Regions from separate parts of the Streptomyces sp. NPDC002446 genome, predicted to be linked through region 1. Evidence: riboswitches for the same ligand, from Rfam matches in the RefSeq annotation. Region 1 holds a riboswitch; each other region holds the start of a gene.

Region 1 (3,304 bases):
GGCCTGCCATACGGCCGCCGCGCCCAGTACGACGACGGCGCCGCCACCGACGAGCAGCCCGGCGGACGGCCCGCCGTCACCGGAGCCCGCGCTGCCCCCGTCGGCACCCCGCTCGCCGTTCCCTGCCGCGCCCGAAGCCGACGAGCCGGCGGAACCGGCGCCCTTCGACGCGTCCGCCCCCTTCGACCCGTCCTGCTCGCCCGACCCCTCCGAGCCGCTGAGCTGGTCCGCGCACCCCGACTTCGGGTATCCGGCGATGGCGCACAGCAGCGCGTTGGAGTCATAGCGCAGCGGCCGGGCGACCGCGGCCAGCGCCTCGCCCGCCGAGGCGTCCTCGGACACCTGGGCGCACTCCGTGCGGGCCTTCGGCGGCCGATCGCCGCGGGGCGCTTCGGCGGCGGTGCCGAAGTCGATGACGATGCCGATCCGCTTGCGGCCCTCCTTGGCGGGCGTATCGCGGCAGATCGCGTCGAAGTCGGCGGCCGCGCGCGGCTTGCCGGCCGCGGCGGAGTCGGCGCTGACGGTGAAGCGGAACCCCTCGACCGCGCCGTCCGCGGGCCGCGCGGTGCCCGGCCCCTGGGTGGCGTACGCCCAGGAGCCGCCGCTCTTGCCGTCCCAGAAGGACCAGTAGCGGTACTCCTGCGCCTGGGCCGGCCCGGCGGTCAGCCCGGTGACCGTGCCGGCCAGCAGCAGCGTGCCGGCGACCCTGCCCCACCGCATGAGTCGGCTACGCCGCATCAGCCGAATCCGCCGCATGCGCCCCATCAGAGCTCGTTCTTCTTCTTACGGCCGCTCAGCAGGAAGCCGATGCCGGCGCCGACGGCCAGCCCGACGCCGATGACCCACCACACGCTGATGCCGCCGTCGGTCTCCTCGGCGTCCTTGGTGTGCTCCGCCGACGGCTTCGCGGTACCGGCCGGCTTGGGCCCCGTCTTGTTCAGCGCGGCCACCAGGTCGGTGCCCCCGAAGGAGCGCGGGTCGGTGCCGGTGGCGTGCGCGGCGAGCACCAGCTGGGCGTAGGCGGCGGGGCCGCTCTGCTCGGCCCAGTCCGCCGCGTTCTTCTCCAGCCACTGCAGCGGCTTGTGGGCCGCGGCGCCGTGCGCCCCGGCCGCCAGCGCCACCACGGCATCGGCGGTGTTTCCGACATCGGGCTGCTTCTCCTGGCCCGGCATCGCGGAGAGCAGATGCTGCCCGTTCGCCTCCAGCTGGGCGACGAGGTAGGCGGCGCCGCCGTCCGCGGCCTGCTGCGGCTCGGCGGCCTTCGGCTGCTTGCTGTCCTTGCAGGTCAGCGGCTTGACGGGGGTGTCCGCACCCTTGTCGGCCGGCGCCACGACAAAGCCCTTGCCCAGTGCGCCGGTCACGGCGGCCGCGGTGGCGTCCGCGTTCGGCGCCGCGCCCTTGAGCTGGAAGGTGAACGCACCGCGCTCGCCCTCCTTCGGGGCGCAGCCCAGCTGGAAGGTGAGCAGCGCCTCGTAGGGGGTCTTGCCGCCCTTCTTCGAGGTGACCGACTCCGGCTTCTCACCGGCCGCCGTGAGCGCGCCGATGACGACGGAGGTGGAGTTGGCGTCGCTGGCCGAGCCGGCCATCGAGCTCCAGCCACCGTCCTCGTTCTGCACCGACTTCAGCCAGCTCACGGCCTTCTTGACGGTCTCGCCGTGCCCGCCGAGCGCGGCCAGCGCCTGTACGGCGGCGGCCGTCTGGTTGGTGTCCCGCATCGCCTTGGCATCGCAGGGCTTGGCCGGCTCGGCGCGGAAGGCGGTGAACGAGCCGTCCGCACACTGCTGGCCGACCAGCCAGTCCACGGCCGAGGCCGCCGGCCGTACACCGACCGTGTCCTGCGCCAGCAGCGCGAGCGACTGCCGCCACACACCGTCGTACTGCGGGTCCTTGGTGCCGTAGAGCCCGTCGGGCAGCTTCTTGGGGGACGCCGACGGGCCGGCCGCGGGGGTCGCGAACGCGGCCGGGGCCGCGGCCGCGCCCAGCACCGCCGCGGCCGCCAGCGCCATGGCGGCGCGGCGCGCCACCAAGGCGACGGAGTGCGTCGAAGGGGCCTGGGGAGCCATGGGGGCCATCGGGTCGGTGCCTCTCGGGTCGGGTCGCGGCGGTGGTACGCAGCCGCGCTCGGCCGACCGCCGGACGCCGATCCTGCGATCGGGCGCGGTGGCACCGGGCTCAGCTCCGTATACCTCGACGGTGCCGCGCACCGGCCGTCCGCAGCGGCGGCGGTTCCGGTGGCGGGAGCCTTGGTCGTGCCCCACCGGGTGCTCCGGCTCGTACGGCCGTCGGCGTGCTGCCTGGACGGCCGTCCTCACGGTTGCGGGTCAGCGCCGGATTTCCACCGGCTTCCCCCGATCGGGTACGGATGAAGTTGTCCCGGACACCTTAACCGGCGCCCGGCCCGGGCTCGCCCGCGCGTACGGACGGGGGAGGCGGCAGGCGCCCTGCGCGGCCCGTGTGCCGCGCGCCCCCCGGCGCGTCACACCGCCTGGTAGGCCGCCGGGTCGGAGCCCGGTACCCGCTCCGCAACCCCCCGCTTCACCAGGTGGCGCAGATGCGCCTCGGCCTCCGAGAGGGCGATGTTCCGGGAGGCGTAGGGGATCCGTTCCCAGGGGCGGTTCCACTCCATGGCCACGGCGAGCTGCCAGGGGGTGAGCGGTTCGCGGAGCAGTGCTCTCAGTCCGGAGAGCCGCTCTTCGTGGTGAGCGATGAGCTCGCGTACGCGTGCGCCCGCGTCGCTGAAGGCGTGCTGGTGGGCGGGGAGCACCTCGGCGGGGGCGAGCCGGCCGATGCGTTCGAGGGAGGCGAGGTAGTCGCCCAGGGGGTCGGTCTCCGTGGCGTCGTCCGGGTCCTCGTACAGGCCGATGTGCGGGGTGATGCCGGGCAGGAGGTGGTCGCCGGAGAAGAGCCGCCCGAAGCCGCGAGCCCGCCCGCCCGGCCGCCCCTCCTCCGCCGGACGGTTCTCGCCCGCCGGCCGCTCCTCCTCCGCCGGACGGCGACCCGCTCCCGGATGCCTCTCCTCCAGGTGGAGGCACACATGCCCCGGCGTGTGCCCCGGCGTCCAGATGGCGCGCAGCCGGCGCCCCGGCAGGTCGATCAGCTCACCGGGGTCGATCCCACGGTCCGGCAGCGCGGCCCGTTGGCCGGGCACTCCGCGGCCGCCCCCGTTGGCGCGCGCCTCCCGGAGCGGCGCCAGATGGTCCTCCGGTGCGCCCGCCGCCGTCAGCTTGGCGATCAGATAGTCGAGCCACTGGCCCCGCTCGGCCTCGCGGGTGCGCCGGACCACGGCGGTGTCCGCCGCGTGCAT
Region 2 (3,304 bases), on a different contig from region 1:
CTCGCCGCCCACTTGGTGACGGAGCTCGCCGGGCAGGCGGCGCTCGTCCCGATGGACGGCTTCCATCTCGCCGAGGCAGAGTTGCGCCGCCTCGGCCGTACGGACCGCAAGGGCGCGCCCGACACCTTCGATCCCGCCGGATACGCGGCGCTGCTGGCCCGCCTGCGCACACCGGAGCCGGATACCGACGTCTACGCCCCGGCCTTCGACCGCCGCATCGAGGAGCCGGTCGCCGGCAGCATCCCCGTAGCGCCCCACATCCCGCTCGTCGTCACCGAAGGCAATTACCTCCTCCTCGACTCCGCGCCCTGGTCGCGGGTGCGCGCGCTGCTCGACGAGGTCTGGTACGTGGATCTGGACAGCTCGGAGCGGATCCGCCGGCTGGTCGACCGCCATGAGCACTTCGGGCGCCCGCGCGCCGACGCCGAGCGGTTCGTGCACACCTCGGACGAGGCCAACGCCCGTGTCGTGGCGGCGACTCGCGACCGCGCCGATCTCGTCATCACCTTCACGCCCGAAGCGGCTCCACCGCCAACCCCTTCCCAAGCGACATCATCGATGTCATCATGACAACATGAGTGTCAATGAGGGGGGCGCGGGGACGCGCGACACCGGGCCGACGCCCACCGAAGACCTGCTGTACGGCGTCATCAGACGCCTGTGGCCGCTCCACCGCACGGTCGTCCGCGCGGTGGAGCGCGAGCTGACGGGCACGGGCCTGACCGCCGGCGAGCATGCCCTGCTGGACGCCCTTCGTAGCGAAGGGCCGCGGACCGTACCGCAGTTGGCCCGTTCGATGGGGCTGGACAGACAGCCGGTGCAGCGCTGGGTGAACCACGCCGCGGAGCTGGGCCTGGTCGTGACGGCACCCAACCCCGCGCACCGCCGCTCGTCCCTGATCGAGCTCACCGCCGAAGGAGCAGCGGCGATACGCAGGATCCAGGACTTCGAGTCGACGGAGCTGCGGCGCCGGCTGGCCGACCTGCCCGCCGACGACGTCCGCACCACGCTGCGCGTACTCGACCGACTCGACGAGGAATTCCGGCACCTGGCGAACACAGCGAACGAAGCGAACGACTCACACGTTCCCTCAACGAAAACCCTGAAAGCGCCGAAAGCCGCGAAAACCCCACAGCCGCGACAGTAACGACACCCAGCCCACCTCCCCCACTCACCGCCTCTCCCGCGCAAAGGACGACCCGGAGCATGACCCGAGCAATCACCGCCTGGTCCGAGATCGACAACGGCCTCGTGCCGGTCGACGACGGCGAGCTGTTCTACGAGACGGCCGGCTCGGGCCCCGCGGTGGTGCTGCTGCACGGCGGCATGCTCGACCAGCACATGTGGGACGAACAGTTCGCCTGGCTGGTGAACTCCGGCCTCCGCGCGATCCGCTACGACTTCCGCGGCCATGGCCTGTCCTCCACGGTGGCCGGGGACTACGCCAACCACGACGACCTGTGCGCCCTCCTCGACGCGCTCGATGTCCCCAGCGCCGTCCTCGTCGGCCTCTCCCACGGTTCGCGGGTCGCGCTCGACACCGCGATAGCCCACCCGGACCGGGTGACGGCCCTCGCGCTCGCCTCTCCCGGCATCAGCGGCCGCCCGTTCACCGACCCCTTCGTGCTGGAGCACATAAGGGAGCAGGTGGCGGCCATCGGCACGCCGGACGGCGCCGAGCGCTATGTGGAGCACTTCCTGCGGATGTGGGTGGACGGTCCGCATCGTGAACCCTCCGCCGTGCACCCGGGGTTCCGCGAGCGGATGCGCGCCTCGGCCATGGCCAACGTCGAGGTGCACGCCGACGGCCTTGGCGGCGGGATGCCCCTCGAGGTCGGGGCCGCCGACCGCCTGGGCGAGATCAGGGTGCCGACGGTCGTGTTCGACGGCGACCTCGACAGTTCGGACATCTCCGCCAACGCCCATGCGATAGCGCTGACCGTCCCCGGCGCCCGAAGAGTCCGCATACCGAGCGCGGCCCATATGGTCAATCTGGAGAACACCGCGCTCTACGACCGCGAACTGCACGCCTTCCTCTCGTCCTTGGCCTACTGACCTGCTGACATCGGTCGTCCTCCGTCCCCACCGGCAGCTAGAGTGGCCGGGCCGTGGTGTTCGGGAAGACCGGTGACGGACCTTGTGGTCCCAGGCCGGAGCGGCCCTCGCCACTGTGATCGGGGAGTTTCCGGCCCTTCTCCGTACGCGCATGGCGCGCGTACGGCGCCACTGACCGCAGCCTGCGGCCGGGAAGGCGGGGGCGGGAACAGCGTCAGCGAACCCGTAAGCCAGGAGACCGGCCACGGCATCTCACGAACTGATCCACGAGGTGCTGGAGCGTGACCGCCGGATGGCCCTGTCCACCGATACCCCGAAGCCCCCTGCCACGCCCGCGTTCCGCTGGCGCCGTCAGGACACCGTCCGCACCGCGGGCCTAATGGCCGTCATAGCCGGCCTGCATGTCGTCGCCTTCGGCGTGCTCTTCGTCCTCGTGGTCCCGAACCACTACTCCGTCGGAAGCCAGGTCTTCGGCGTCGGGCTCGGCATCACCGCGTACACCCTCGGCATGCGGCACGCCTTCGACGCCGACCACATCGCCGCGATCGACAACACCACCCGCAAGCTGATGGCCGACGGCAAGCGGCCGGTCTCGGTGGGCTTCTGGTTCGCGCTCGGCCACTCCAGCGTGGTCGTCGCGATGGCCGCCCTGGTGGCGGGCGGCGCCCAGCTCGCCGGCACCCTGCTCGACGACGAGTCCCGCACCCACCAGATCCTCGGCACTGTCGGCACCACCGTCTCGGGGACGTTCCTCTACCTCATCGCCGCCCTCAACCTCATCGCGCTGGCGGGGATCTGGCGGGTCTTCCAGGGCATGCGCGACGGCCGCTACGACGAGGCCGAGCTGGAGCAGCGCCTGGATTCCCGCGGTTTCATGAACCGCTTCCTGGGGCGCTTCACCCGCTCGATCTCCCGCCCCGGCCAGATGTTCCCGCTCGGCTTCCTCTTCGGGCTCGGCTTCGACACCGCGACCGAGGTGACCCTGATGGTGATGGCGGGCAGCGGCGCCGCGGCCGGCCTGCCGTGGTACGCGATCCTGTGCCTGCCGCTGCTGTTCGCCGCCGGCATGAGCCTCTTCGACACCCTCGACGGCACCTTCATGAACTTCGCCTACCAGTGGGCGTTCTCCAACCCGGTGCGCAAGGTCTACTACAACCTCACCATCACCGGTCTGTCGATCGCCGTCGCCTTCTTCATCGGCACCATCGAGCTGGTGACCGTGCTGCACGACAAACTCGCCCTCAGCGAC
Region 3 (3,304 bases), on a different contig from region 1:
ACTTCGGATTCACCATCGGCGCCGACCACAAGGCCGTCATCGACGTTCCCTCGCACACCCTGACCATGTACGAGAACGGCAAGAACGTCGGCACCATCAGCGGCTCCGCGGGCTCCCCGCAGGACCCGACCCGCGGCGGCGTGCACACCGTACGCAGCAAGAACGCGGCCGAGACGATGGACTCCTCCACCATCGGCCACGGCGACGAGTGGATGCTGGACTCGAAGTGGGTCACCCACCTCACCGCCTCCGGCACCTTTCTGCACTCCGCCCCGTGGAACAAGCAGATCGGCGTGGTCAACAACAGCCACGGCTGCTTCGGCATGACCACCGCGGACGCCAAGAAGGTCTACGACTTCCTGACGATCGGCTCCACGGTCGAGGTGAAGGGCACCAGCAACCCCAACAAGACCGACGTCGGCAACGGCCTGGAGGTCTGGCAGGAGACCTGGCAGCAGTGGCAGCAGCGCAGCGCGCTGAAGTGACGCCCGGCGCCTGACCGCAGTGCGCGCACGCCGCCGCCCGGCCTTCCGGGCGGCGGCGTGCGTCGTACCGGGCCCGGGGAGGACATCCGGTCAGCGGATCCCGCCGGTCGTACGGCGGTATGTGGAGCGCCGGTCCTCGATGTCGGCCCAGCGGTCCCCGTAGACGTTCTCGGTGATGGCCGGCTCCCGCAGGAAGTCGTGCGGGAAGCCCAGCGGCACCGCGCTCACCGCGTCCAGCCGGGCCAGCGCGTCGGCGTCCAGCTCGACACCGACGCTCGCGAGGTTGTCGGCGAGCTGGCTCTCCTTGGTGGCCCCGATGATCGGGACGATGTTGCCCGGCCGGCTGCGCAGCCACGCCAGCGCCACCTGCGCCGGGCTCCAGCCGCCCTGCTCGGCGATCTCCAGCACCGCGGTGACGGTCTCGTCCCCCGCACCGTCCCGCGGGTCGCCAGCGACGACGTCCAGCCGCCCGGTCCCGCCACGGCGGTACTTTCCGGTGAGCCTCCCGGCGGCGAGCGGCGCCCAGGCCAGCACGGCCAGGTCGAAGGCGCGGGCCTGCGGCAGCAACTCCCGCTCCGGCGTGCGCTCCAGCAGGTTGTAGCGCAGCTGCGAGCCCGCGAAGGCCGTCCAACCGCGCAGCTCGGCGAGCGTGTTGGCCTGCGCGATCTCCCAGGCGGGCCAGTCGGAGACGCCGATGTACTGGACCTTGCCGGAACGCACCAGGTCGTCGAGCGCCCGCATGACCTCCTCGACCGGGGTGAAGTTGTCCCGTGCATGCACCCACAGCACATCGAGGTGGTCGGTGCGCAGCCGGTCCAGACTCGCCTCCACCGACCGGACGAGGTTCTTGCGGTGGTTGCCGGCCGCGTTCACATCGCCCTTGCGGGTCGCGCAGGTGTACTTGCTGGCGAGGACGAACCCGTCCCGGCGCCCTTCGAGCAGCTCCCCGAGCATCCGCTCGGCGGCGCCGTCAGTGTAGTTGTTCGCGGTGTCGACGAAGTTGCCGCCGGCGTCCGCGTAGGCGTCCAGGATCCGGCCGCTGGTCTCCTTGCCGGCGCCCCACCCCCACTCCTCGCCGAAGGTCATGGTCCCCAGGCTCAGCTCGCTCACCCGCAGACCGGTCCTGCCGAACAGTGTGTAGCGCACGGTGTTCCCTTCGCTCGGTACGTGATCGGCACGCTAGGCGCTGGAGCGCACTCCAGCTCAAGGCCTGCTCGAATGCGGATACCCGATGCCTGCGGAAGGGCCTAAGGTGACGAGTGCGTCTGGTTCGCCCTGCCCGCCAGGCAGGCGCGTCGTAAGAGGGAACCCGGTGTGAATCCGGGACTGCCCCGCAGCGGTGAGTGGGAACGACCGCCGTCATACGCACTGGACCCGGCCGGGTCTGGGAAGCGACGGCCAGTAGGTGTCCGCCTCGGCGGATGTGCCCACGAGTCCGAATACCTGCCAGTGCCCCCGTGCGACCTGTGTGCGGGGTGATCTCGGTGACCTCGAGGGCGGGTCGGCGGACAAGTCAGGCGGCACGGGCGGCGGCAGCGCACCCACCCATCCGCCCGGTTCGGCCACCCTTCGCGCCCTCCCCCGTCCCCGGGGTCGAGTCGACACTCGCGAAGGAGAGTTCCGTGACCAGCACATCCGCAGCGGCGGCAGTACGGGCCACCGTGCACGGCTACCCCCGGCAGGGGCAGAACCGTGAACTGAAGAGGGCCATCGAGGGCTACTGGAAGGGCCGGGTGAGCGCGGACGCCCTGCGGACCACCGCGGCCGGGCTGCGCCGCGGCAACTGGCAGCGGCTCGCCGAGGCCGGTATCGACGAGGTGCCGACCGGCGACTTCTCCTACTACGACCACGTCCTGGACACCAGCGTGATGGTCGGTGCGATCCCGGAGCGGCACCGTGCCGCGGTGGCCGCCGACCGGTTGGACGGCTACTTCGCGATGGCCCGCGGCACCCAGGAGGTGGCGCCGCTGGAGATGACCAAGTGGTTCGACACCAACTACCACTATCTCGTACCGGAGTTGGGCCCGGACACGGTCTTCGCCGCGGACTCCGCCAAGCAGGTCGCCGAGCTGACCGAAGCCCTCGAACTCGGCCTGGCCGCCCGCCCGGTGCTGGTCGGCCCGGTCACCTACCTCCTGCTGGCCAAGCCCGCGCCCGGCGTCGCGGCGGGCTTCGATCCGCTGACACTGCTCGACCGGCTGCTGCCCGTCTACGCCGAGGTGCTCGCCGACCTCCGGGCGGCGGGCGCCGAGTGGGTGCAGCTCGACGAGCCCGCCCTCGTCCAGGACCGCTCCCCCGCCGAGCTGAACGCCGCGGCGCGCGCCTACCGCGACCTGGGCACCCTCACCGACCGCCCGAAGCTGCTGGTCGCCTCGTACTTCGACCGGCTCGGCGAGGCGCTGCCGGTGCTGGCGAAGGCGCCGGTCGACGGGCTGGCGCTGGACTTCACCGGCGCCGCGGCCGCCAACCTCGCCGATCTCGCCGCGGCCGGCGGGCTGCCCGGCAAGCGGCTGGTGGCCGGCGTCGTCAACGGCCGCAACGTCTGGCTCAACGACTTCGAGAAGTCGCTGGCCACGCTGGGCACCCTGCTCGGCCTCGCCGACCGGGTGGACGTGTCCTCCTCCTGCTCGCTGCTGCACGTCCCGCTGGACGCCGCCGCCGAGCCCGAGGTCGACCCGCAGATCGCCCGCTGGCTGTCCTTCGCCCGTCAGAAGTGCGCGGAGATCGTCACGCTGGCGCGCGGCCTGGCCCGGGGCACCGGGTCCATCAGGGCCGAACTCGCCGCCAACCGCGCCGCCCTGGCCTCCCGGGCCGGCTCC
Region 4 (3,304 bases), on a different contig from region 1:
CAGCAGTGCGGTGGTGCCGAAGAAGGAGGCGAACACCCCGCCGCGGTCGATGTCCCCGACCACGACGACCGGGATCCGGGCTGCCCTGGCGATGCCCATGTTCACGATGTCGGTGCGCCGCAGATTGATCTCGGCGGGGCTGCCGGCGCCCTCGCAGATCACCGCGTCGTGCGTCCGCCGCAGCTCGGCCAGGCAGTCGGTGACGGTACCCAGCAACTGCTCCTGGCGCCCGGCGTGGTAGCCGCGGGCACTGAGCTCACCGACCGGCTTGCCCAGCAGCACCACCTGACTGCTGCGGTCGCCGCCCGGCTTGAGCAGGACGGGGTTCATCAGCGCGGTCGGCTCCATCCGCGCCGCGGCGGCCTGCATCGCCTGGGCCCGGCCGATCTCCGCGCCCTCGCGCGTGACGAACGAGTTCAGCGACATGTTCTGCGCCTTGAACGGCGCCACCTTGACGCCCTGCCGGACCAGCCAGCGGCAGATCCCCGCCGTCACCACGCTCTTGCCGGCGTCGGACGTCGTACCCGCCACCAGCAGACCACCGCCGACGCCCCCGCCGGACCCCGCCAACCGCCCGCTCACCGTTGCCTCCCGATCCCGCGCCGCAGCGCGCCCACCGCCAGCCGCCCCGCCACCGTCGTCGCCAGCGCCAGCACACTCACCCGGCGCGAGAGCCGCACCGCCCGCTCGATGTCGTCCACCGCGACCGGCCGTGCCCCGCCGTTGAGCACCGGGCGGTGCTCGACCCGCCCGCCGTACGCCAGCGTGCCGCCCAGCCGTACGCCCAGAGCACCCGCGAACGACGCCTCCACCGGGCCCGCGTTGGGGCTCGGGTGCGCACCGCCGTCCGCCCGCCAGGCCCGCAGCGCGCCGCGCCGGTCGGGACCGGCGAGCACGGTCAGTGCGGCGGTCAGCCGGGAGCCGGGCCAGCCGGCGAGGTCGTCGAGCCGGGCCGAGGCCCAGCCGAAGCGGCGGTGGCGCGGCGACTTGTGACCCACCATCGCGTCCAGGGTGTTGACGGCGCGGAACGCCACGAGACCGGGCACACCGCCCAACGCGCCCCACACCAGGGCGCCCACCACCGCGTCCGAGGTGTTCTCGGCGACCGACTCCACCACCGCGCGGGCCATCTGCCCGCCGTCCAGCGCCTGGGGATCGCGACCGCACAGATGCGGCAGCCGCTCCCGCGCCACGTCCAGATCCGCCGCCGCGAGCGCACCGCCGACGGCCCGTGCCTCGCGGCCCAGCGAGGTGCCGCCCAGCACGGCCCAGACCGTCGCCGCGGTCAGCGCGACCCGGGCGCCGCGGTGGCCTCCCACGGCGCGCTGGACCAGCGCGGCACCGGCGGCCGCACCGCCCGCGCACAGCACGGCGTGCGCCGCACCGTACCCGCGGTGGTCGCGCCACAGCCGGCGTTCCACGGCGCCCGCGGCCCGGCCGAACGCGGCCACCGGATGGCCGCGCCGCGGATCCGCCGCGATCAGATCGCCGAGGAAGCCGAGGACCGCGCCGCACGCATATCCCGCGTGTTCGCCGCGCATCGGGTCAGCCCGCCGTCAGGCCTCGAAGGGGCCCTGCGGCAGCGGGAAGTGGGGCTCTCGAACGGCGGCCGGGCATGGCGGTATGTCCTCACTCAGGGTCCGCGCCCTGGCTCGACGTGACGGCGACAAGAGTCTCCTGGCTCCCGGATCGGCGTGGCCTCCGGCCTTCCAGTCCTGTGTACGCGGTGCGGCGTACACGAGGCGGACCGTGGCCTTCGCTGGAGGAACGCTCCCCGGTGACAGTGGCGGGACCGCGCCGGATTCTCACCGGACTTCCTCATCTGTCGCCGATTGGCTCCGGCAGTCCACCACGCCCCGCGAATGCCCGTCAACTCACCCTTGACCTGCGACGCTGCCCCGTGGCAGGGGCTGTGGCACACGCCACAGGGTGGCAACGGCGTCACAGACGGTTGCCCCCGCACCTGATCCCACGTCACTATCGGGTGCACGGCGGCGAAGGGGCCGCCGGAAGGGGGCTGGGGGATGCCGGAGAGCGCCGGTCATCACGAGATCCGCATCAGGATCACGGGGACGAACAATCCGCAGCAGGACATCGACGACCTCCGCGCGTGGCTGGAGCGCGAACCCTGGCTGACCCGTCGGGAACACGCGTGGGAGCAGCGGCCGCGGCCCGCGCACGAGGCGGACGGCACGGACCCGGCCGCCGCACCCGGCCCGGCCGACATGGCCGTGGGCGTGGACGACCTGATCCTGGTGATCGTGGGTGCGGTCGCCGCCGAGGCCGCCAAGGGCCTCGGCATCGCCCTGCGGGAGTGGCTGCGGCGCCGCAAGGAGGAGCGGGCCGAGGGCGAGGTGCCCGCCGTCGACGTCGGCACGGGCGGCGAGCTGCACGCGGTCGGCGACACCGAACGCCCGGATCCCGGCAGCCCGGCGCATGAGGGCGGCAGCACCGGCGAGGGCTGACCCGGATGGTCGAATACGACGCGCGGGGAAAGATCAACCGCGCGGTGCTCATCGGTGTCCACGACTATGCGGCGCTGAGCGGTCTGCCGGCGGTGGAGGACAACGCCCCCGAGCTCCGGCGCGCGCTGACCGGCACCGATCTGTTCACCGCCGACGAGGTCACCGTCTGCCGCCCCGTGGAGCCGTGGGAGGTGGCGCAGGCGCTCAAGACCGCCGCCGACGAGGCGCGCGGTCTGCTGCTGGTGCACTTCTCCGGCCACGGCCGGGTCGGCAGCGACGGCGGCGATCTGCAGCTGATGGTCGGCGCCTCGGTGCCCCGGCAGAGCCACACCACCGTCTCCTGGCAGGACGCGGTGCTCTCCTGCCTGGACCACGCGCGGGCCGAGCGCATCGTGATCGTCCTGGAGTGCTGCTACGCCGGCAACGCCGACGGGGCCTTCCACTCCCTGCGCAAACCCGTGTCGCTGCTGATGGCCGCCCAGCCCAACCGCCGCATCTTCAGCGGCGAGGAGCCGGCCGGCGGCACCCTCTTCACCCGCGCCATGGTGCAGATCCTCGAACACGGCATCCCCGGCAGGCGTTTCGTCACCTTCGAGGACCTCCTGCGGGAGCTGCGCACCCGGCTCGCCGGCGAGCGGACCCCGATGGGCGACGTCTGGGAGCCCCGCTCCGCGAAGCAGAACACCGTCGACGACGTCATCCTGTCCTTCGCCACCCCCGAGGCCCGGCTGCCGACGCCGCCGCGGGTCCGGCTGCGCCGCTGGTTCAACCAGCACATCCGGCGCCGGCTGCGGCTCCTGCTCGCGCTGGGCACCGTCCTCGCACTCACCGCCGGCGTA

What was found. Region 1 has a riboswitch for cobalamin ahead of ACWD6P_RS19080 (prenyltransferase/squalene oxidase repeat-containing protein). Riboswitches for the same ligand answer to the same signal wherever they lie in the genome.
Region 2: another riboswitch for cobalamin. It lies ahead of ACWD6P_RS26890 (HoxN/HupN/NixA family nickel/cobalt transporter); the one in region 1 lies ahead of ACWD6P_RS19080 (prenyltransferase/squalene oxidase repeat-containing protein).
Region 3: another riboswitch for cobalamin. It lies ahead of metE (5-methyltetrahydropteroyltriglutamate--homocysteine S-methyltransferase); the one in region 1 lies ahead of ACWD6P_RS19080 (prenyltransferase/squalene oxidase repeat-containing protein).
Region 4: another riboswitch for cobalamin. It lies ahead of ACWD6P_RS29220 (cobalamin biosynthesis protein); the one in region 1 lies ahead of ACWD6P_RS19080 (prenyltransferase/squalene oxidase repeat-containing protein).

What each region holds. Positions count from the first base shown of each region.
Region 1 is NZ_JBSFYC010000031.1:11,544-14,847, forward strand. It holds gene ACWD6P_RS19070 (energy-coupling factor transporter transmembrane component T) at 1-10, opposite strand, end outside; gene ACWD6P_RS19075 (SCO2322 family protein) at 1-720, opposite strand, end outside; gene ACWD6P_RS19080 (prenyltransferase/squalene oxidase repeat-containing protein) at 765-2,072, opposite strand; cobalamin riboswitch at 2,240-2,387, opposite strand; gene ACWD6P_RS19085 (MBL fold metallo-hydrolase) at 2,477-3,304, opposite strand, start outside.
Region 2 is NZ_JBSFYC010000056.1:25,972-29,275, reverse strand. It holds gene ACWD6P_RS26905 (nucleoside/nucleotide kinase family protein) at 1-570, shown strand, start outside; gene ACWD6P_RS26900 (MarR family winged helix-turn-helix transcriptional regulator) at 575-1,147, shown strand; gene ACWD6P_RS26895 (alpha/beta fold hydrolase) at 1,207-2,055, shown strand; cobalamin riboswitch at 2,093-2,316, shown strand; gene ACWD6P_RS26890 (HoxN/HupN/NixA family nickel/cobalt transporter) at 2,315-3,304, shown strand, end outside.
Region 3 is NZ_JBSFYC010000006.1:57,832-61,135, forward strand. It holds gene ACWD6P_RS05590 (L,D-transpeptidase family protein) at 1-485, shown strand, start outside; gene ACWD6P_RS05595 (aldo/keto reductase) at 576-1,631, opposite strand; cobalamin riboswitch at 1,734-1,950, shown strand; gene metE (5-methyltetrahydropteroyltriglutamate--homocysteine S-methyltransferase) at 2,108-3,304, shown strand, end outside.
Region 4 is NZ_JBSFYC010000066.1:32,533-35,836, forward strand. It holds gene ACWD6P_RS29215 (cobyric acid synthase) at 1-582, opposite strand, end outside; gene ACWD6P_RS29220 (cobalamin biosynthesis protein) at 579-1,541, opposite strand; cobalamin riboswitch at 1,671-1,820, opposite strand; gene ACWD6P_RS29225 (hypothetical protein) at 2,025-2,465, shown strand; gene ACWD6P_RS29230 (caspase family protein) at 2,471-3,304, shown strand, end outside.